Regions from separate parts of the Nonomuraea marmarensis genome, predicted to be linked through region 2. Evidence: riboswitches for the same ligand, from Rfam matches in the RefSeq annotation. Region 2 holds a riboswitch; each other region holds the start of a gene.
The links. A riboswitch is a leader RNA that binds a small molecule or an ion and turns the genes downstream of it on or off. The one in region 2 is predicted to bind cyclic di-AMP.

Region 1 (5,127 bases), on a different contig from region 2:
TGCGATGCAGGGTGCTTTGTTGATTCACCCGGAAGAGCTTGAGTCAAGCTAGCACCGCTCCGGTTTCACCATGATGAATGATCAAAATACAGGACAAGTCGGTTGATCGACGACATATCCGCCCGAATACCAGGTACGGCCTCGGCAGCTTCACCGACGTCCTAGTCCTGGAGCCACTCGGCCAGGACCTCTGCCGTGTGCTCGCCGAGACGAGGCGGCGGGAGCCGTACGGAGCCAGGTGTCCTGGACAGTTTCACGGTGACGCCGGGCAGGGGCACGGAGCCGAGCGAGGGGTGCTCGACCTCGGCGATCACCCCGCGGTGCCGCAGCTGCGGATGGTGTACGGCCGGCGACGGCCGGCTCGGCACCATCGGATGGGCCGCCTGCCCGCTGCCCCGGTGACGCGGCCTGCCGGTCACGCCGGCGTCCGCCGACTCCGGTAGACCTCCGGCATGATGCGCGGCCTTGGCGAGCTCGCGAACCGCCGCGGCGCGTGCGCTACTCCTCAGGTCGCGAGGCCGAGGCCATGAAGATCGGCAACGCCAGGAACATGCGACCTGCCTGGGCTCGTTCCTTCTGCTCGCTCACCCACGCCGCTTCCTGCTCAGGGGTGACGGCTCCGGCCGCACGGGCGCCCTCCGCGATGCCGGTGAGCATGGGCAGCATGGCCGCGTCGGTGAAGACGCTCATGTGCGCCTCCACCGCGACGTCCTCGAACCCGGTGTCGAGCAGCAGGTTGCGGTAACGGCGGGCCGCCCGCGGATTGGCGGTCAGGTCGGCGCGGGCGTGCACGATGGTCCGGGTGAGCGCCGGGTCGTCGGAGTCGATGACGAAGGTGTCCCAGTCCTGCCCGATGAGCACGACGCGACCGCCCGGAGCGAGCACCCGCTTGGCCTCCTCCAGCGCCTTGGCCGCGTCGGCGAGCTCGTGGAAGACCTTCTCGGCTCGATACCCGGCGACCTCGCCGTCCTCGAGCGGCAGGCCGAAGGCGTCGCCGATCCGGAAGTCGGCCTGCGGCCACCGACGGCGGGCCACCGCGATCATCTCCTCGCTGACGTCCACGCCGATCGCCCGCGCCCCGCGCTCCCCCAGCTCGTGTACCGCACGTCCCGCGCCGCAGCCCACGTCCACCACGGCCGCGCCGTCCGGGAGGCCGAGCAGCTCGGACGAGCGCGCCCGCAACGCGACCGCCCCCGGCAACGCGTCGACGACGTCGAGCAGCTGAATGAATGATTCCATGTGTTCCGTCGTTTTGGACATGCGAGCCAGCATGCGACTTAATGTCGGCATGAAGTCAAATGCGACCATGAGCATCGGCGACATCGCGGAGCGGTTCGGGCTGGCCACGCATGTCCTGAGGCACTGGGAGGCCATGGGCCTGCTCTGCCCGGCCCGGATCGGCGGGGAACGCCGCCGATACGGGCCCGACGACCTCTACCGGGTGGCCGTGATCCTGCGCGCCAAGGAAGCCGGATTCAGCCTCGACGACATCCGCGAGATGATGACCACCTCGGACGCGGCGGAACGGCGTGGTGTCCTGCTGCGCCGTCGGGCGGAGCTCGCCCGGCGCATCGCCGAGGCGCAGGCGTCGCTCGAGCTCATCGACTGCGCACTGGACTGCGACCACGAGGACTTCACCAGCTGTTCCCATTTCCAGTCCATGGTGGCCGAGCGGATCTCCGTATCCTCCCCGCCACACGTGCGAGTGTGAGCCGGGCCGCCACCGCGAGGGGGCCACGCCCCTCGCACCGGCAGGCATCAGCTATTAGGCAGGATAGTAGGAAGCGCCACTTGCCACGCAGGAGATCAGCCTGGGCCTTCGGCCAGAGCAAGGCAACGGCGGCATGGACTTCGGGCCGGTACAGAAGGCGCCCCTGCTCAGCCACATCGAATCGCCGGCCACGAAGTTGCTGATCGGTCCCGGAGCGGACGGTGCCGGAAGCCCGTCTCGGTTCGCAAGGTGCTTCAGGCGCTGCAGCGCCACCGGGTTCTCGCCTACACGACTGTGATGTCGCACTCGCAAAACTTGCGGTTTGTCTACTTGTCAGGCTTTTGGTTAATACGTTATCTTCTGCGAAATACATCCGGTTTGTCCGGTCGCTACTTTGAGCATCGCATGACATCGCAGGCGCGCCTGTGACCGCTGAGTCCGCCTGCGGGCGGAACCGGGGACCCGTTCGTACTACTTGGGGTGAATTGGCACGGATAGTGCCATAGGGCAGCTTCCACGCCCGAACCCGTCAGCTAACCCGGTAAGCGGTATGGAAGCAAGGAGAACTCCCTACCGATGGCCGACCACCGTCCTACCCCAGCCCCGAAGATCAACATCGCCCGAATGGCCACTCCCGGAATCGTGCGTAAGCTCGCGGCGACCGCCTTGCTGACCATGATCACCGCCGTGGCTGGTGCGTCCGTCGCCAGTTCCGCGCATGCCCATGAGTTCGCCTACGGCCAGGACGTCTCCAACTACGAGCCGGCGCACGACTGGGCTGCCAGTGGCGCGGAGTTCGGCATCGTCAAGGCGACCGAGGGCACCGACTTCACCGACCGCGCCTTCGCCCGCCACTGGGCCGAGATGGCCGGGCAGAACATGGTGCGCGGCGCCTACCACTACGGTCGCCCGGCCAACGACCCCGTCGCCGAGGCCGACTTCTTCCTGTCCGTGGTGAACAAGCAGCCGGCCAAGCCCGGTGACCTCCTGGCCCTGGACCTGGAGACCACCGACGGCAAACCCGCGGCCTACGTCAACGCTTGGGCCAAGACGTGGCTGGAGCGGGTGAAGGCCAAGACCGGCGTCACCCCGTTGTTCTACTCCGGCTGGAACTTCGCCAGCAAATACGGTCAAGGCCTCGGCCAGTATCCGCTGTGGGTCGCCCACTACAGCAAGGCCAAAGGTACGGTCACGCCACCCCCGCCGTGGAAGACGTGGACCATCCACCAGTACACCGACAGCCCGGTGGACCAGAACGTCTCCTCCGTGAGCCTGGACCAACTCCGCGCCCTGGGCCGTAAGTAGCCAGAGTGTCTGGACGCGCGGCCCGCCCCTTGGGTGCCCCGCGCCGACCGATCAGTGTCCGCGGGCTGCGCAAGCGCTTCGGCGAACTGGAGGTGCTCAAGGGCGTCGGCCTGGACGTCGAGCGGGGCGAGGTGGTCGTACGGCACGCGCCGCGCGAGCAGCTAATTCGTACAAGAGTGTTCAGGTTTTGGCCATAAGGGGCTACAGTAAGTCGAACATCAGTGTTTACTTACGGAGGCCTCGTGACTGACTCAGCCACGCAAGCGGTGCCGGACTCGCGGCGGTGGATCGCTCTCGTGCTGCTCTGCGTCGCCCAGTTCATGCTGATCCTGGACGTTACGGTGATCAACGTGGCGCTGCCGAGCATCGGCTCCGGCCTGGACCTCGACCGCGCCTGGCTCACCTGGGCCGTCACCGCCTACACGCTGTGCTTCGGCGGGCTCATGTTGCTCGGCGGCCGCCTGGGGGACGCCTACGGCACGCGCCGGATCCTGCTGGCCGGCCTGACCCTGTTCACCCTCGCCTCGCTGGTCACGGGCCTGGCCACCAGCGGGCCCGTACTGATCGGCGGACGGCTCGCCCAGGGCGTGGGCGCGGCGCTGCTGTCCCCGTCCGCGCTGGCCACCATCACCCGCACCTTCCACGGCGCCGAACGCGGCAAAGCGCTCGGCGCATGGGCGGCGCTCGGCGGAGCCGGATTCGCGGCGGGCGCGCTGCTCGGCGGGCTGCTGACCGCATGGCCCGGCTGGCGCTGGGTGTTCTTCATCAACGTCCCGGTCGGGCTGGCCGTGCTGGTTCTGCTGCCCCGCATGGTCGCCGCGCACCGTCCCGCGCGCCGGCGGCGCATCGACCTGCCCGGCGCCGTCCTGGCCACCGGGTCGACCGCGGCCCTCGTCTACGGCCTGGTCAACGTGGGCGACTCCGGATGGGGGTCGGCCACGACCCTGCTCGCGCTCGGTGGCGCCCTGGCGGGATACGTTCTGTTCGCGGTGGTCGAGCGAGCCACCGCCGAACCGTTGATGGACGTGCGGATCCTGGCCCGCCGGCCGGTCGCCACCGGCGCGTTCCTGATGCTCGCCGCCACCGCGCTGCTGCTGGCCATGGTCTTCCTCGGCTCGCTCTACCTGCAGCGGGTGCAGGGCATGCCCGCGCTGGTCACCGGGCTCCTGTTCGTGCCGGTGGCGCTCGCGACCGGGGCTGTCGGGCACCTGGCCGGGCACGTCATCCATCGGCACGGCGCGCGGGGGGCCGCCGTCAGCGGACTACTGCTGGCCGCCGCCGGCGCGACCGTCCTCGCCCTGGTGGACGGCACCGCCGGGGTCATCACCGGCCTGGCGATCGGCGCGGGCGGCATCGTCCTGACGTTCGTCGCCGCCACCACCACCGCGCTCGGATACGTCTCTCAACACGAGGCGGGACTGGCTTCCGGCGTGGTCAACACCTTCCACGAGGTCGGTGGGTCAGTCGGCGTCGCGGTCGTATCCGCGATCGCAGCTCGCGGCATCGAGGCCGGCACGGCCAGCGGTTTCCCTGCCGCGTACGCGGTGGCGGCGGGCGCGGCGGTCGTCGCCGCACTCATCGCGGTCGCGCTCGTCCCGAAGGGCAAGGCGCACCTGCCCGAAGGCGTCCATCTCCACTGACTTTCTGCAGGGACAACCGATGACAAGGTCCGCGACCAGCGCCATCGCGCCCGGCAACGACCCGTTCCCGCCGGAGGGCTCCCCTGTGTTGCCGGCCGAGCGCGGCCCATCATGACTCCCCGGCGGCGCGGGACTCGACGCCCCTCTCCGCGATCAAATAGGTGATCTCTGGGCGCGTGAGCAGTTCTCGCATGCGATCGATGCTCACGGTGATCGCGGCCCCCTGATTCTGGTGCTCGGCGAGCTCACGCATCAACCCATGAACGATCGCTGCGGAGGGGTTACAGGCGACGGTGAAGTCGATGTAGACGTTGTCGCCGTCTCCGGGGCCGCTCTGGCCGAGCACATGCCGCCGGCTGGGTCGATAGGAGATCTCACCGTCGCAATGGTCGGTGACGACGCGCTTGCGTGGGCATTGAGACTCCGCGAAGGTGCGACCGGAACGGTTTGGGTCAACCGGTCGTCTCGCCT
Region 2 (5,127 bases):
GCAGCGGTCGCGGCGCAGACGTCATCGTCCGTTCTGGGAGAAGTGCTGGTAGTCCTTCTCGCCAGACCAGGATCCGCCCCAGCCCCAGCCGATCTTCTTGAACGCGCGAACGACGTCGTCAGCGGGGTTGATGACTCCTGGCCGGTTCAGAGGCCGCTGAACATAGCCCTTCGCGTTCGTGGGATCGATGGTGCCGCCTGGATAGGGGTGGATGTAGGGATTCTCTCGGGGATTGACGTCGATCGCCAGGCCGTAGGCGTGTTGCGACCAAGTGCCGGTGGTCTTGACGTGCCGGCAGTTGAAGGCCGAGGTGTTGTCCGCCGTCATGGAGGCGTCGTCGCTGCCCTTGTAGACGTCCACCGGCTGCATCTGCCGAATGGGGAAGCGATGACCGTACAGCATCTTGAAGACCGAGACGACCTGGTTGGTCACTGATTCGTTGACCACCAGCTTGCCTGTGTGGGGCCTGCCATCGAAACCCCAGTAGGTCATGCTGATCATTCTGAGATCGTCGGGTTGCACCGGGCATCCACGGCGCCAGGAATAGCGCAGCTGGTCCGGGGACACTGGTGTCACTATGGCGGTGAATTTCTGTGATGTGCCCGAGGGAGAGGGCGCCGGAGGGGACGCCGCAGCCGTCACCATAGCGACGCCGGTCACGCTGAGCAGAACGAGTGCCGCCGCAGCTGGCGTGCGGTGCGGGATGAATGCCATCTCCCCAGGTTAGGCACTCTTCAGCTGCCTGTTCTAATCGATCAGATATGACCGGCCATCGATCCTCTTACGGACATAACGGCAGACTCAGGCCACGCCTGTGGCCGCGATCCGTGTGCCGTCGTAGAACTCGAACCCTGGCCTGCTACGTCCGGCTCGGCGGCGAGTTGGGCCGCCGCGCCCCCTTCCCTGAGGACTATGGCGCTGGCCCGGGCGGCCACCGGAGAAAGGGCCTCAGCGCCTTCATCGACACCGTGGAAGGCGAACGAGCCTCGGTGAGCTGATCGACGAGTACCGACACGCCGCCCGACTCGAGTGCCACAAGCCCATGGATCTACGTGGTCGGCTGCGTCGGTCTCGACGCCGTCACGGTCTCGATGACGCTGGCAGCGAGAAGGTCGATGGTCGTGGGGTGCCGTGGCGCCATGCGTACCTTGCGGGGTTTCCGGTCTCCACGATCCGGCCTGCTGACATGACGAGCATCTGGTCGGCGTGGTCGGCGACCAAGGTCACGTCGTGGGTGATGAGCAGGATTGAGATGTCGAGCTCATGGCGCAGGGTGTCGAGCAGATCCAGGGCCGTAGCGGCGGTGGAGGCTCGCTCCAGCCGTTCAGGGTTCGCTGGGAGCGATCGGATTATCTCCGGCCGAGGGCGCGGAGCTGGTCCTGGTGCAGGGAGGAGACGTTCTGGTCCACCGGGTCGTCGGTGTACTGGTGGATGATCCACTTCTTCCAGGGCGACGGCGGGGTGACCGTGCCCTTGGCCTCGTTGTAGTTGGCCACCCACAGTGGGTACTCGCCCAATCCCTGGCCGTACTTCTCGGCGAAATTGGAATTGGCATAGAAGAGTGGTGTGACGCCGGTCTTGGACTTCACCCGTTGCAGCCATGTCTTGGCCCAGGCGTTCACTCGCGCCGGGGACTGACCGTCGGTCGTTTCCAGGTCGAGGACCAGCAGGTCCCCTGCCTTGGCGGGCTGCTTGTTCACCACGGAGAGGAAGAAGTCGGCCTCTGCGACGGGGTCGTTGGAGGGGCGCCCGAAGTGGTACGCACCGCGCACCATGGGAAGTTTGCCGATCTCCGCCCAGTGACGCGCGAACGAACTGTCGATGATGTCGGTGCCTTCGGTCGCCTTGACGATGCCGAACTGGGCGCCGCTCCCGGCCCAGTCGTAGCTGGATTCGTAGTGGGACATGTCTCGCCCCTCGATGAAGCCATCCGCCTGTGCGGGACCGGCGAGACCGGCGCCCGCCAGGGCGGCGGCCAGGGCCAGCGATACGGTCGCCGCGACCTTGCGCAGGGGGCGGGTCTCGCCGACGAAGGAGGTGTTGATCTTTGGAACACGGAGGGTACGGTGCTTGGCCATCGTGAAGGGGTTCTCCTTGCTTCCATACCGCTTACCGGGTTAGCTGACGGGTTCGGGCGTGGAAGCTGCCCTACGGCACGGCGTGCCGATTCACCCCAATTGGGACGTGGGTCCCCGGTTCCGCGTGTGGCGGATTCAGCGGTCACAGGGCGGTTCTGTGATGGTCTTGCGATGGTCTGGTAACGAGCTGACGAGTCGGACGTATACCTACAAACACCCCATAAGGGTAAATACCTGACAAGCAGGCTACAAGTGGATAGATTTCCAGTCAAGAACGGTCGCCCTACGGCTGGAAGCAGCCGCATCCGCAGCTCGAGGGATACAACTCTCCGGTTGGGAGGGCGTTCCAGCAGGCCGTGGCCGAACTGGTGCGCATCCGCACCGTCCTCGTCGTCGCACACCGTCCGGATCCTCGTAAGAGGTAAACATCGGTGAACGGTCACGTTCAGTGGCGGGGTCCGGCCACGATCTGAAGAACGGGCCAGTACCCCCGGGTCCTTCCGGGGGGGCGCTCGACCGGATCGAACAGGCGCTGAGCATCAGCGCGATGGACTGCACTCTTGCCTGGGAAATACCGTAGGGGGGTATAGTGTTGTAGTAGGTGAGAGGCTCGATGGGAGGCTGGCATGGTCGGATATAGCGGTAGCAAGCAGGATCACGCGGTGCGGCTGCGCCGGGTCGAGGGGCAGGTGCGTGGTCTGCAGCGGATGGTCGAAGACGACAAATACTGCATCGACATCCTGACTCAGGTGTCGGCGGCCACCAGCGCGCTGCGGTCGTTCGCTCTCTCGTTGCTGGAGGAGCATCTGGCTCACTGTGTCGCTGAGGCCACGTTGAAGGGTGGTCCCGAGGCTGACGTGAAGGTCAGGGAAGCCTCTGATGCCATTGCCCGGCTTGTCCGTTCCTGACCAGGGTTGAAGGAGAGATCGATATGAGTACCGCCACCTACATCGTCAAGGGCATGACCTGCGGCCATTGCGTCAGTTCGGTCAAGGAAGAGGTCGGCGAGGTGGCTGGCGTCACGAGCGTGGAGGTCGACCTGGCCAGCGGGCTGCTGAGGGTGGACGGCGACGGTTCCGTTGACGCGGCGAAGATCGTTGCCGCGGTCGAGGAGGCCGGATACGAAGTGGCGAATCAGTCATGAACACCGCAGCCAAGCTCGGTTCCTACATCCTGGGGCTGGTCGTCGTCTTCGGCGGCGCCCTGGGTGCGGGCAAGGTGGTCGGGCCGGTCGGAGCGGCTCCGGCCGACGAGCACGCCGCCATGGCGGCGCCCGCGGCGGAGCATGCGGCGATGGCGGCGCCATCCTCTGAGGAGTCCGGTGAACACAGTGAGCACGCCGCCCAGCAGGTGAGGAGCGATACACCTGGGGGGCTCCAGGTGTCCGAGAACGGTTACACCCTCACCTCGCTGACCGGGGCGATCAAGCCGGGTGAGCCCACCGATTTCCGCTTCACCGTGACGGGTCCGGACGGCAAGCCGGTCACCGATTACCAGGTCGAGCACGACAAGAAGCTGCATTTCATCGTCGTCTCCCGTGATCTGAGCAGTTTCCAGCACGTGCATCCGGAGATGACGCCTGAGGGCGTCTGGTCGGTCGAGCTGACGTTGCCGGAGGCGGGGACGTACCGGGCCTTCGCCGACTTCGCGCCCACCGGCGGCGAGGCGCTGACGCTGGGCACGGACCTGTCTGTGGCGGGCGAGTATGAGCCCAAGGCGTTGCCGCTGGCCGGCCGTACCGCGACGGTCGACGGATACACCGTCACCCTCGACGGCGACCTGACACCGGGGCAGGCGAGTAAGCTCACCCTGAAGGTGAGCAAGGACGGCGAGCCGGTCACCGACCTGCAGCCCTACCTGGGTGCTTACGGGCACCTGGTGGTCCTGCGCGCCAGGGACCTGGCCTACCTGCACGTCCACCCGGACGGCGCGCCGGGCGACGGCAAGACCCAGGCCGGGCCCGAGATCGTCTTCTACGCCGAGGTGCCCAGCGGCGGCGACTACCGCCTGTTCCTGGACTTCCAGCACGGGGACAAGGTCCGTACGGCCGACTTCACCCTCGGCGCGGATAAGACGGCGGCGCCCGTTACGACCACGACTCCCACGGCCACGCCCCTTACGACCACGACCACGACTCCGACGGCCACGCCCAGCGGGCATGGCGACGATCACGGCCACTGAGCGAGAGAAAGGAGAACGGTGATGTCTTCTGTCATCGATGACCGGCAGAACGCGGTCGAGCTCTCGATCGGCGGCATGACCTGCGCCTCGTGCGCCAACCGCATCGAGCGCAAGCTCAACAAGATGGACGGCGTGACCGCGACGGTCAACTACGCCACGGAGAAGGCGAAGGTCACCTTCGGCGAAGGCGTCGCACCTGAGCAGCTCATCGCCGAAGTGGAAAAGGCCGGCTACACCGCGGCGCTGCCCGCTCCGCCCAAGGCTGAGGCAGGCGAGGAAGAGCCGGGGGACGAACTTCAGCCGCTGCGCAACCGCCTGATCACTTCCGTGGTGTTGTCCGTGCCGGTGGTCGCGATGGCGATGATCCCGGCGTTGCAGTTCACGAACTGGCAGTGGTTGTCGCTGACGCTGGCCGCGCCGGTGGTGGCATACGCGGGCTGGCCGTTCCACAAGGCCGCCTGGACCAATCTGCGGCACGGCGCCGCGACCATGGACACGCTGATCTCGATCGGCACCCTTGCCGCGCTCGGCTGGTCGTTGTGGGCGCTGTTCTTCGGTACGGCGGGCACGCCGGGCATGACGCATCCGTTCGCGTTCACCATCGAGCGCAGCGACGGGTCCGGCAACATCTATCTGGAGACCGCGGCGGCGGTGACGGCGTTCATCCTGGCCGGGCGCTACTTCGAGTCCCGCGCCAAGCGCCGCGCGGGCGCCGCGCTGCGGGCCCTGCTGGAGCTGGGGGCCAAGGATGTCGCGGTGCTGCGTGACGGTGTGGAGACCCGCATCCCGAGCGACCAGCTCACGGTGGGGGACAGGTTCGTCGTACGACCCGGCGAGAAGATCGCGACGGACGGTGTGATCGAGGAGG
Region 3 (5,127 bases), on a different contig from region 2:
TTCGACGTGTGCCAGGTGCCTGACCAGGCCGAGCAGGGACAGGGTCGAGGGCGGCACGGAGCGCAGGCGCAGCTGGTCGTCCGACAGGCCGGCGCATTTGACGGCGAGGGTGCCGCGGTGCCATTCGAGCCAATTGGTCAGGACGGTCAGCTCGTCGCCGGTGAGAGGTGGGGGAACGCGGGTGTCAATCACGAGGTCCGACCTTATCCGGCCCGGCAGGCGCCTCAGTCCGGAGGTCGGCCTGGAAGAGGCGGTAGACCGCCTCGCGTACGGTCTCGTCCCTGACGTTGTCCACGAAGTCGTCCGGGGTGTTCCCGCACAGGTGGCGTAGCCGGGGGGATTCGTCCAGGAGGTCCTGGATCAGGGCTCTCTGGGGTCGCAGGCGGCGAGGGCGGCCCTCGGGGTCTGTCAGGCAGCCGTGCTTTCCCGTGTAGACGAACGCCCGGGTGCCGTCGACGGCGATCGTGCGGCGGTGGTAGTTGGGCTCGGTGAGGTCCAGGGCCGCGAGCTGGAGTTCGTCGAGCCAGAGCACGAACAGCCTGGAGGTCTCGCCGGGGGTCTCGATCGGCGCGGCCGGTACGTAGCCCCATCTGCTCACGTGGGCGGAGACGCCTGGGGCTATGCCCGGCACGTCGGCGAGCGTCATGGGGACGATCGGGCGTACCCCATGGTCGAGGAACTTCCTGCGTACCTGGCTGGGCGCGGCGTTGGAGCCCACGGCGACGACCAGGTGGCGCGCCCGCAACGGCGGGCAGTCGAGGCGGGCCAGCAGCGCCGCCAGCGGCTCGTCCTCGGCCCGCCACTCGCCGGGCGGGACGCTCTCCTCGGCGCTCAGCGGCACGTACGCGTCGTCGACCAGGATGCCGGAGGTCGACGGGATCCGGCCGGGATAGGTGAGAGGGCGGGACATCGGATCGTCCTTGAAGAGCTCCACCACTCCAGCATGTCCGTGTCAGTTGCCCCCGACGAGTGCCCACAGCCGGGCCGTGCTCGCCCTGCGGCCCCAGGCGATCACGGCGGAGAGCGCCAGCAGGACCAGTGGCAACACCACGCCGCCACCTGATACGAACAGCTCGGTCAGCGTCGCGCAGACCGTCAGGCCGGCGAACGCCAGCCCGGCCAGACCCGCGAGCCGGGGCACGAACAACGCCACGGCCCCCGCCACCTCCAGCACGCCCACCAGGTTTCTGAACCAGTCTCCGAACCCGATCGCCTCGAACGTCGAGGCGGACGGCTCCGCGTTCGCGAACTTGCCCATGGCCGACATCACGAAGAAGCCCGCCACTGCCACCTGGAGGATCCACAGGGCGACGTTGAGCAGGCGTCCTGCGGCGGTCGTGTGCGGTGCGGTAGTCATGATCTTCAGCCTCCCCTGAGCGTCGTGCCTCCGACGCTAGGCGTGGGGATCGCCGGGGAGAATCGATCTAGGTGCCTGACAGGGGTGTACCTATCTACACCCGGGCCCTTGATCGCCTCAGAACATCGAGATGTGCACGTGGTCGTAGTGGTTCTCGGTGATGCTGCCCCGGTCCGACATCGCGCTCCAGCCCGAGCCCTGGTTGATGCGCTGCTTCCAGATCACGTACTTGACGCCGAGCTTGTCCTTGTTCTTGATGGCCCACTCCGCGATCCGGTCGCCGAGGGCGTTGTGGGCGGCGCTGGGCATCGAGCCACCGGTGCTCATCATGAAGTCGCAGGCCCGCCCGAGCGGGTGTTCGCCGCTGGAGCCCGCGCGGAAGCAGCCCACCTCGTACGGCAGCGCGAAGTTCTTCCGCACCTCCGCCCGCATCAGCTGCGTGCGGGGCGTGATGTTGTCCGAGCCGGAGGGCAGTTCGGGGGCCCAGCTGCCGTTGCCGTTGCGGCCGGGCCCGAACGGCACCAGGTCCTGGAGCTTCTTCTGGATGTCCTTGATGACGTCCTGGGCATCGTCGCGCTGCCCGGCCACATCGTCCGTGTCCGTACGGATCTGGGACGCGAGCGCGGCGGCCTCGTCGGAGGCCTTCTGCTTGTCGTCGCGGGCCTTGGCCACGCCCTGCACGACGGCCTGCTGCTCGGCCGTCAGCTGCTCCAGCAAGGCCGCGCCGCTGCCGTTCTCGGGCAGCAGGATGCCGGGCATCGAGGGGTCGGCGTTCTGGTAGCGCATCCTGGCGATCTCGCCGACGCGCTGCTCGGCCGTCGCCAGCGTCTGCTCGGCGGTGGCCAGGCGGTCCTTGGCCGACTTGGCCGCCTCCTGTGCCTTGGCCAGCTCCACGCGCTTGAGGTTGTACTTCTCGATGAGCTTGTCGACCTTGCTGTTGAGCTGCTTGAGCTGGGCGCGGAGCTCGGCTTCCGTCGGCTTGGGAGCGGCCGACGCCGCGGTCGCCGGAAGGAAGGCGACGACGGTGGCGGTGATGAGACCGATGGCAAGAGTCGCGGGGGACGAAACCGCCACGTAGATGTTTCCTCTCCCTCTGCCGGCCGGGTTAGCTGACGGGTTCGGGCATGGGAGCTGCTCCCTACCACCGAAGTGGACTCACCCCAGGTGCAATGGGTCCCCGGCTCCCGGGCAACTCGCCCGGGATTAGGCGTGCAACGGCTGTTACGGCCGGTGCATAAGGGGATATTAGTGGTAGATCACGAGTAATGCGACCTTAACTAGAAATCCATTAGTGATCTACTTGTGATCGAAGCATGCGTGCGGCCTCCTCCGGCAGCACGTCGTTGACGAAGGCGCCCATCGCCGACTCCGAGCCCGCCAGGTATTTCAGCTTCCCGGGCGCGCGCCTGATGCTGAACAGCTCCAGGTGCAGGTACGCCAGCTCCCGGTCCTGGCGCACGGGCGCCTGGTGCCAGGCCGAGATGTACGGCATCACCACGCCGAACAGGTCGTCGAACGCCCGCAGGACGGAGGTGTAGAGCGGGGCGAACGCAGCACGTTCCTCCTCCGACAGCGCCGCGAGGTCGGGCACCTGCCGATGCGGGTACACGTGCACCTCGAACGGCCAGCGCGCGGCGGCGGGCACGAAGGCCGTCCACAGCTCGTTCGAGGCCACCACCCGCGTCCCCGCGGCCCGTTCGGCGGCCAGCACGTCGGCGAAGAGGTTCCCCGAGTAGCGCTTGGCGGCCCCGAGTTGGAGCTTGGTCTTGGGCGTGACGTACGGGTAGGCGTAGATCTGGCCGTGCGGGTGGGCGAGCGTGATGCCGATCTCCTCTCCCCGGTTCTCGAAGCAGAACACCTGCTCCACGCCCTCGATCCCGGACAACTCGGCCGTGCGGTCGGCCCACGCCTCCATGACCAGGCCCACCTGGTCGTCGGAGAGCTTGGAGAAGGAGGAGGAATGCTCAGAGGTGAAGCACACCACCTCACACCGCCCCACTCCCGGCCGTACATCACTCAAGCCGCCCACGTCCTGATAAGTCCCGAAATTTCCGGAAAAAGAGGGGAAGCGGTTCTCGAACACCACCACGTCATAGTCGTACGCCGGGACCTCCGTCGAACGCGTGTCCGACGACGGGCACAACGGGCACTCGTTGGCCGAGCCCGTCGGCTGGAACGTCCGCGTCTGCCGGTGCCCCGCCATCGCGATCCACTCCTCGGTCAGCGGATCGTAACGCAGCTCGGAGGCCACCGGCCGGGGTTCGAGCGTCCGCCGGTCGATCGCGCTCCTGTCGGCGTCGTCCCGCCGGTCGAAGTAGATCAGCTCTCGTCCGTCGGCCAGGTGGGTGATGGTGCGCTTCAAGGCGAGCCCTCCGCGATGATCAGTTCTCCGGCCCGTTCGGCCAGCTCAATGCGTGCGTCGTCGGGCAGCCCGGCGTCGCTGATGACCACGTCGGCCTCGGTCAGCTCGGCGATGGTGCTGATGCCGACCGTGTTCCACTTGGTGTGGTCGGCGGGGATGACCAACCGGTGCGCGGCCGTCACCAGCTCCCTGTCGGTCTCGGACTCGAGCAGGTTGGGCGTGGTGAACCCGGCGCGCACGCTCATCCCGTGCACGCCGAGGAAGAGCGTGTCGACGTGCAGGCGGCGGATCGCGGCCACGGCCACCGGGCCGACCAGGGCGTCGGACGGCGTGCGCACGCCGCCGGTCAGCACGACGGTGCGGTCGACGCGTGGGTTGCGGTGGAAGACCTCGGCGACCGGGATCGAGTTGGTGATCACGGTCAGCTCGGGCACGCCGATCAGGTGGTGGGCCAGCGCCCACGTGGTGGTCCCCGCGGACAGCGCCACGGCCGTGCCAGGACGTACGAGGCGGGCGGCGTGCCGCGCGATGGCCTCTTTCTCCTGCTGCTGGCGGGCGGACTTGGCGGTGAATCCCGGCTCCTCGGTCGAGCCGGGGCCGAGTGCGGTCGCGCCGCCGTGCACCTTCTCCAGCAGCCCTCGCTCGGCCAGCACCTCGAGGTCGCGGCGGATGGTCATGTCTGAGACGCCGAGCTCGCGTACGAGGTCGGCGACGCGGACGCCGCCGCTGCTGCGCACGCGTTCGAGGATCGTCTGCTGACGCTGCTGTGCGAGCACGCCCGCTCCTTCCAACAGATTCCACCAAATTATGACACGGATTTGTTGGGGAATGTTAGTTCGAGCGGATGGGTTGCGCGAGTCGGGGCAGGCGAGAGACGTTGAGGGCTCACCCGATCACCGGAGGCGAGCTTATGGCCAGGCGCTCACGCAAGGGCAAGGCACGCAAGAAGAAGAAGGCGAACCACGGCAAGCGTCCCACGGCGCGTTGACGGGTGGCCGCCGGTTTTCAGGCGGCCACCCCGGTTCACCCCGGCAGTTCGGTCAGAGCCTGGTCGATGCGGTCCTGCGGGAGCGTGTAGTCCTCGAGTTGCCCGGCCAGGTAGCGGTCGTAGGCGGCCAGGTCGAAGTGGCCGTGGCCGCAGAGCGCGGTCAGGATGACCTTCTCCTCGCCGCTCTCCTTGCAGCGCAGGGCCTCGGCGATGGTCTCGGCCAGCGCGTGCGTGGGCTCGGGCGCGGGCACGATGCCCTCCGTCCTGGCGAAGCGCACGCCGGCCTCGAAGCATTCGTTCTGGGGGCGGGTGACCGCCTCGAACAGGCCCAGCTCGTACATGTGCGACAGCAGCGGCGACATGCCGTGATAGCGCAGGCCGCCCGCGTGGATCGGGTCGGGTACGAACCCGTGCCCGAGC
Region 4 (5,127 bases), on a different contig from region 2:
CCAGCCCGCCCAGTCCTGGGTGGACAGGCCGTAGTCGCGCATCAGCGACTCGAACCACATCCCGAGCGGCCACGTGACCAGCTCGACGATCGCGCTGATCACCACGACGCCCAGGATCACCCGCACCCACCAGGGGCCTTTGAGCCTGCCCAGCACCCTCGCGCCGAACGGAGTGCCGACGAGCAACCCGGCGAAGATGATCGTGAGAGCCAGCGAGAGGTAGCTCGGCAGGCTCGTGGCCGCGTCGAACGCGTCCCCCCTGGCGATCTGGGCCGCGGTGAAGTCGCGGCCGGGATCGGGCGGTCCCGCGGCCAGCACGTTCCAGGGGGTGGTGAAGGCGGCCACGGCCAGGATCACCGCGCCCAGCAGCACCAGGGCCGCACCGGCCTGCCGCCGCAACCGCCGCTCGCTCGCCACGCCGCCTTCCGGCTGGTCGCCTCTCTTCACGGACACATCCCCACCATGCCCCCGCTGCGCACCCTCGCCGGCACCGCTCCGGCCACGCCGCCCGGCTGAGCCGATCCTGCCACCCGAGCCGCCCTCTCCCGCCGAACCGACCTTCTCGGCCGTGCCGGGCTTGTCGGTCGGGCCAGGGTCCGCGATGTCCGTCGCCGCCGTTCCTCCGACGGCCCCGGTGGCGCTCACAGCCGCCGCGCCGTCTGGCCGCTCGGCGCCCATGGGGCCCACCGCGCCGCCGGGGTCGTCGCCTTCCTGTGATGGTTCGTCTGTTTCTCGCCGTTCGCTCATTTGCCTCCCCTTACGCGAGCTGGTCCCGCACGTAGTCGCGCCACCGTGCCGTCAGCGTGGCCACGGAGAGCCCCAGCGAGGCGAGTGCCTGATCGACGCCGATCGCCCGGGCATCACGGTAGAGCCCCACCAGGGTCTCCTCACCGAACCGGTCAGCGAGGAAGCGACACGCCAGCCAGGCCTCTTGGTACGCCCGCGCGAGCCGTACGGGGTCCCGCCCGTCCGCCGCGAAAGCCGCAGGTCCGGGCAATTCACTCGGCACATGCCCGGCCCGCACCTCGGCGGCGAGTTCGGCGGCGGCCGTCTTCACGGGGAGCCCGGCGTCACGGTAGCCCACGTAGTCGGCGAACCCTTCGTAGAGCCAGACGGGCAGCCGGTCGGTGCCCGCCACGACGTGGGCGAGCTCATGGATGAGGACCACGTCCTTGCCGGTGGGGTTGAGCATGGCGAAGAACTCGGGAACGACGATCACCCGCCCGCCGTCGGCCACCGCGGCCAGCCCGTCGAGCCGCGCCACCCCGGCGAGTTCGGCGGCCTCGCGGGTGGTCCGGGGAACGACGACCAGCGGCCGCACCGGCCCGCCGAGGACGGCCGCCACCCGCTGCCCGGCCGTGTCGGCCCTGCGCGCCATCTCGTCGAGCGAACCCGGCGCGGCGTGGTGGCCGACGACCACCGAGCGCGTTCCCCGGGCTACGACCATGCCTTCGGGCCACAGGTCGCGTAGTTCGGGGGGAAGGAGGGGGGATCCGGGGGCCGGGGAGCCGGCGGGGGTGGCGAAGGCGAGGAGCAGGAGTCCGGCCACCATGGCTCGTCGGCTCACCTGCTCGGACACGATGCCTGATGGTAGTCGGCCCACCGCACATGAGCTCCGTGGTCCAGCCCGCCGCACTCCCGTCATCGGCCCACTCCTTCACCGCTCGGCCTTGCGCCGTTGCGGCGGGGCATGTGTGCCGGTCAGCGGGCGTCTCCCTGGATGTGGCCCGCCACGTGCGGTGGGTGGCGTGACGTTGGCTTGCCGTACCAGAAGGAAGAAGAACGGCGGGGTGAAGACGTGAGAGCCCCGCCCGAATCCTGGAAAATATCCATAAATCCGGACGAGGCTTCTTCACATGCCGGGGCGGACCGCGCCGACGAACGACGACTTGCGCCATCCGCCCAGCTTGTCGATGCGCACCCGTTCGCCTGTCCGCGGCGAATGGATCATCTTGCCCTTGCCGACGTACATGCCCACGTGGCCGAGCCCGCTGAAGAACATCAGGTCACCGGGCTGGAGATGCCGCCAGGAGACCTTGTTGCTGATGCGGGCGAACTGGCTGTTCGTCACGCGCGGGATCTTCACCCCGGCCTTCCTCCAGGCGTACTGGACGAGGCCGGAGCAGTCGAACGAACCAGGTCCAGTGCCCCCATAACGGTACGGGTCACCGATCTGGTCCTTGGCCACGGCGACGGCCTTGCCGGCCTTCGATTTCTGACGAGCGATCTTGGCTGCTCGAGCGGCCCTGGCCGTACTCGCGGTTCCGGCGGTTGCGGCCGCCTTCGCCGTGGAGGTACTGGCCGAATCGCTCGCCGTCGCCGCCTGAGCCGTTGGGGCATGGAGGATCAGACCTCCGGCCGTCACGGTCATCGTGAGCACTACGCCACTCAGGGCACGTCGGGACAGACGGGGGTTTTGCAGGGAGGTAGACAGGATTTCTCCTTGGGTCTTCCACGAACGCCTACCGGGTTAGCTGACGGATTCGGGCCTGGAAGTCGCCCTACGGCGCGATGTGCGCGCCGATTCACCCCTGATCCCTAGGGGAATGTGGGATCGCTGGTTCCCCGGCTCCGTGCCTCCTGGCTGCACGGACTCGGCAGGTCGCCGCCCGATTGATATGTCGAAATCGGGATATCGAAGGCGACCAACGGATCTTTATCTGTCTCACATCGGGAGGGACCGATGCCGGTTCGCGGCGACATGGCTTGTTCGCCGCGACGAGGCCCGAAGCTACGCCGACAGGTCAAGGATCAGCAAAGCGGCGGTCATGCTGTAAAGATCAGATAAAGGGGTCAGTAAGGCTTGAAACCCCTGCTGGAACACCAGGTTCCGTTATCCAAATGTGACACTGCTCACACTTGCGAATGGACCGTCTTGTCAGGCGACGATTGTCGCTTTTGTCACATCTTTCGCACCGTCAACCTGAAGCCCGTAGGTGGGAGCGTTCCCGCCGCGATTCGTTCCCGTTCGATGCGCCACAGCTGTACGACCTCTGCGACCTTGAACCGCTGCTCGACGGCGGCCAGTGGTCGGCAACGATCCAGCGTCGTAGAACCACGCGGACGCTCGGTCGAGCAGCGCCTCCAGCGGGTGCATGTGGTGCAGCGACAACGACATGACGATCACGTCGAACGGCTCGTCGTCGTAGTAGTGCCCGAGGTCGGCCCGGCGCGCGCACCTCCGCCGGCCTGGCAGCGAGGCGATCACCGTTCGGGGCCTGCCGTAACGAGGCGGCAACGAGGAAGAGCGTCCGGCGGTGACCGAAACCCGGGCCGTCACCGCCCGGAACCGAGCCGCTACAGGACCAAAGGAGAACGTACGTTACGGCCGGATGGCGCCGACGATGCGGTTGCCGTAGTCGGAGAGTTTGACCACCTTGACCACATCGCCCGTTTGCGGCGCGTGGACGATCTGCCCGTTCCCGGCGTAAATGCTGACGTGGCCCAAGCCCTCGCTGAAGATCAGATCCCCAGGCTGAAGATCGTTGATGTCCACCTTGCGGCCGGCCCCCCACGCCCACTGCTGCCACGTCGTACGAGGCAGCGACACCCCCGCCGCCCGCCACGACGCCTGGGTCAGCCCCGAGCAGTCATAGCCGCCCGGCCCCGTCCCGCCATAGACGTACGGCTTGCCCACCTGCGCGAACGCGAACCGCAGCACCGCCGCCGCGTTCCCCGACGCCGGCCCCGTGTACTTGATGCCGACGCTGTTCGGGTTGCCCGCGTTGTACGCGCCCAGCTTCGTCAGGAGCTTCTTCTGCTCGGCGATCAGCTTGCGGATCTCCGAGCGCTCCTTCTCCACCCCGTCCCGTTCCTTGTCCGCCGACACCAGCGCGTCCTGCGCCTTGTCGCGCTCGGTCTTCAGCCCGCGGTTCTCGCGGTCGAACGCGGCCAGCTTCTCCGCCCGCTCCGTGGACAGCTGCCCCGCCAGCGCCAGTCCGTTCAGGCGGTCCTCGGGGTTGCCCGTGCCGATCAGCCCGGGCCAGGAGGTGACGTCCCCGCCGAGCGTGTAGCTGTCGACGGCCATGTTGATCACCTGGGAGCGCAGGGTGGCAACCGTCGCCAGCTTGCGCTTGTAGTTGTCGTTCAGCTTGCTGTAGGTGGTCTTGGCGTTCTTGTATCGCTCAGTGGCCGTGTTGAACCGGTCGACGACCTTGTCGGCCTTGTCGTTGAGCTTGTCGAGCTTGGCCTTCGCCTGGCCGATCGTGGGCTTGGGATCGGCGACCGCCGCACCCATCGGCAACAGCACCAGCCCGATCGCGATACCCGCGGCCACCGGCCACCGGCCAAAACTCACAGTGTCGCCTCCCAGGGATTACATCTGGGGCGAAATAGTACAGAAGTGGCAGGTGAGGTCACACCTAAACCACCCAAAATCCAGCAACTCGTAATTTAGGCTCGGCCCAGCCTGCGCAGCAGCAAGCCAGACGGAACGGGTCTGGCTCCCATCCGCCTGACGGACTCGGCCACCTCGCGGTCCGACGACACGACGGCGATGGCCCTGCCGGGCGGCTCAGCGCGTACGAGCTGGCGGATCAGGTCGTCGGCGATCTCCCCCGGCGCGCTGAACAGCACCCGCACCCCCCGCGGCGCCACCACCTGCACCGGAGCGTTCAGCTCCGCTCCGTCGAACACCACGGTCACCTCGACCCTGGTCTGCGCCACCAGCCCGCCGAGCCCGGTCATCAGCCGATTGCGCTGGTCGGCGAGGGTGAGCGTGCCGTAGCCGGTCTTGGTGACGTTGTAGCCGTCGATGATCAGGTGCACCTGCGGCAACGCCAGGAGCTGGTCGAGGAGTTGCGGGTCGTCGTCGGCCAGCGCGCGGGCGGGCACCCCGCGCACGCCAGGACGTTCGCCCGTGCTCGCGGCGACCGAGTCGGCCGGCCTGCTGATCGTGGTGGGCAGGGCCAGCTCCCTGCGCAGCCCGGCGGAGGCGTCCTGCAGCGCGTCGAGCAGCACCCGGATGCGGGCGTCCTCGATGCTCCTGCCCTCACGCGCGGCCCGCCGCGAGGCTTCGAGCTGCTTCTCCACGTCGGCCACCCGCTCGCGCAGCCGCCGCAGCTCGGACTCGCCCGCGCTGCCCGCGGCCGAGGCGGCCGACCTGGCCTCGTCCGCCGCGTGCTCCAT

Region 1: another riboswitch for cyclic di-AMP. It lies ahead of ACFLIM_RS23825 (glycoside hydrolase family 25 protein); the one in region 2 lies ahead of ACFLIM_RS45730 (glycoside hydrolase family 25 protein).
Region 3: another riboswitch for cyclic di-AMP. It lies ahead of ACFLIM_RS18205 (coiled-coil domain-containing protein); the one in region 2 lies ahead of ACFLIM_RS45730 (glycoside hydrolase family 25 protein).
Region 4: another riboswitch for cyclic di-AMP. It lies ahead of ACFLIM_RS00910 (C40 family peptidase); the one in region 2 lies ahead of ACFLIM_RS45730 (glycoside hydrolase family 25 protein).

Annotation. Positions count from the first base shown of each region.
Region 1 is NZ_JBICRM010000014.1:133,037-138,163, reverse strand. Features, by position in the region: gene ACFLIM_RS23845 (alkaline phosphatase D family protein) at 1-28, opposite strand, end outside; gene ACFLIM_RS23840 (CoA transferase) at 162-419, opposite strand; gene ACFLIM_RS23835 (methyltransferase domain-containing protein) at 499-1,239, opposite strand; gene ACFLIM_RS23830 (MerR family transcriptional regulator) at 1,307-1,711, shown strand; cyclic di-AMP (ydaO/yuaA leader) riboswitch at 2,132-2,274, shown strand; gene ACFLIM_RS23825 (glycoside hydrolase family 25 protein) at 2,336-3,016, shown strand; gene ACFLIM_RS23820 (MFS transporter) at 3,259-4,656, shown strand; gene ACFLIM_RS23815 (hypothetical protein) at 4,766-5,002, opposite strand; gene ACFLIM_RS23810 (acyltransferase family protein) at 5,109-5,127, opposite strand, start outside.
Region 2 is NZ_JBICRM010000050.1:418-5,544, reverse strand. Features, by position in the region: gene ACFLIM_RS45735 (M15 family metallopeptidase) at 22-714, opposite strand; gene ACFLIM_RS45730 (glycoside hydrolase family 25 protein) at 1,350-2,078, opposite strand; cyclic di-AMP (ydaO/yuaA leader) riboswitch at 2,092-2,229, opposite strand; gene ACFLIM_RS45725 (metal-sensitive transcriptional regulator) at 2,705-2,986, shown strand; gene ACFLIM_RS45720 (heavy-metal-associated domain-containing protein) at 3,010-3,222, shown strand; gene ACFLIM_RS45715 (hypothetical protein) at 3,219-4,259, shown strand; partial or broken gene ACFLIM_RS45710 (heavy metal translocating P-type ATPase) at 4,281-5,127, shown strand, end outside.
Region 3 is NZ_JBICRM010000010.1:10,123-15,249, forward strand. Features, by position in the region: gene ACFLIM_RS18190 (DinB family protein) at 1-192, opposite strand, end outside; gene ACFLIM_RS18195 (hypothetical protein) at 185-910, opposite strand; gene ACFLIM_RS18200 (DoxX family protein) at 953-1,357, opposite strand; gene ACFLIM_RS18205 (coiled-coil domain-containing protein) at 1,475-2,431, opposite strand; cyclic di-AMP (ydaO/yuaA leader) riboswitch at 2,438-2,577, opposite strand; gene galT (galactose-1-phosphate uridylyltransferase) at 2,646-3,719, opposite strand; gene ACFLIM_RS18215 (DeoR/GlpR family DNA-binding transcription regulator) at 3,716-4,495, opposite strand; gene ACFLIM_RS18220 (50S ribosomal protein bL37) at 4,630-4,707, shown strand; gene ACFLIM_RS18225 (TrpB-like pyridoxal phosphate-dependent enzyme) at 4,743-5,127, opposite strand, start outside.
Region 4 is NZ_JBICRM010000001.1:172,435-177,561, reverse strand. Features, by position in the region: gene ACFLIM_RS00920 (M48 family metallopeptidase) at 1-747, opposite strand, end outside; gene ACFLIM_RS00915 (hypothetical protein) at 758-1,579, opposite strand; gene ACFLIM_RS00910 (C40 family peptidase) at 1,853-2,188, opposite strand; cyclic di-AMP (ydaO/yuaA leader) riboswitch at 2,445-2,610, opposite strand; gene ACFLIM_RS00905 (hypothetical protein) at 2,879-3,208, opposite strand; gene ACFLIM_RS00900 (C40 family peptidase) at 3,323-4,297, opposite strand; gene ACFLIM_RS00895 (NYN domain-containing protein) at 4,393-5,127, opposite strand, start outside.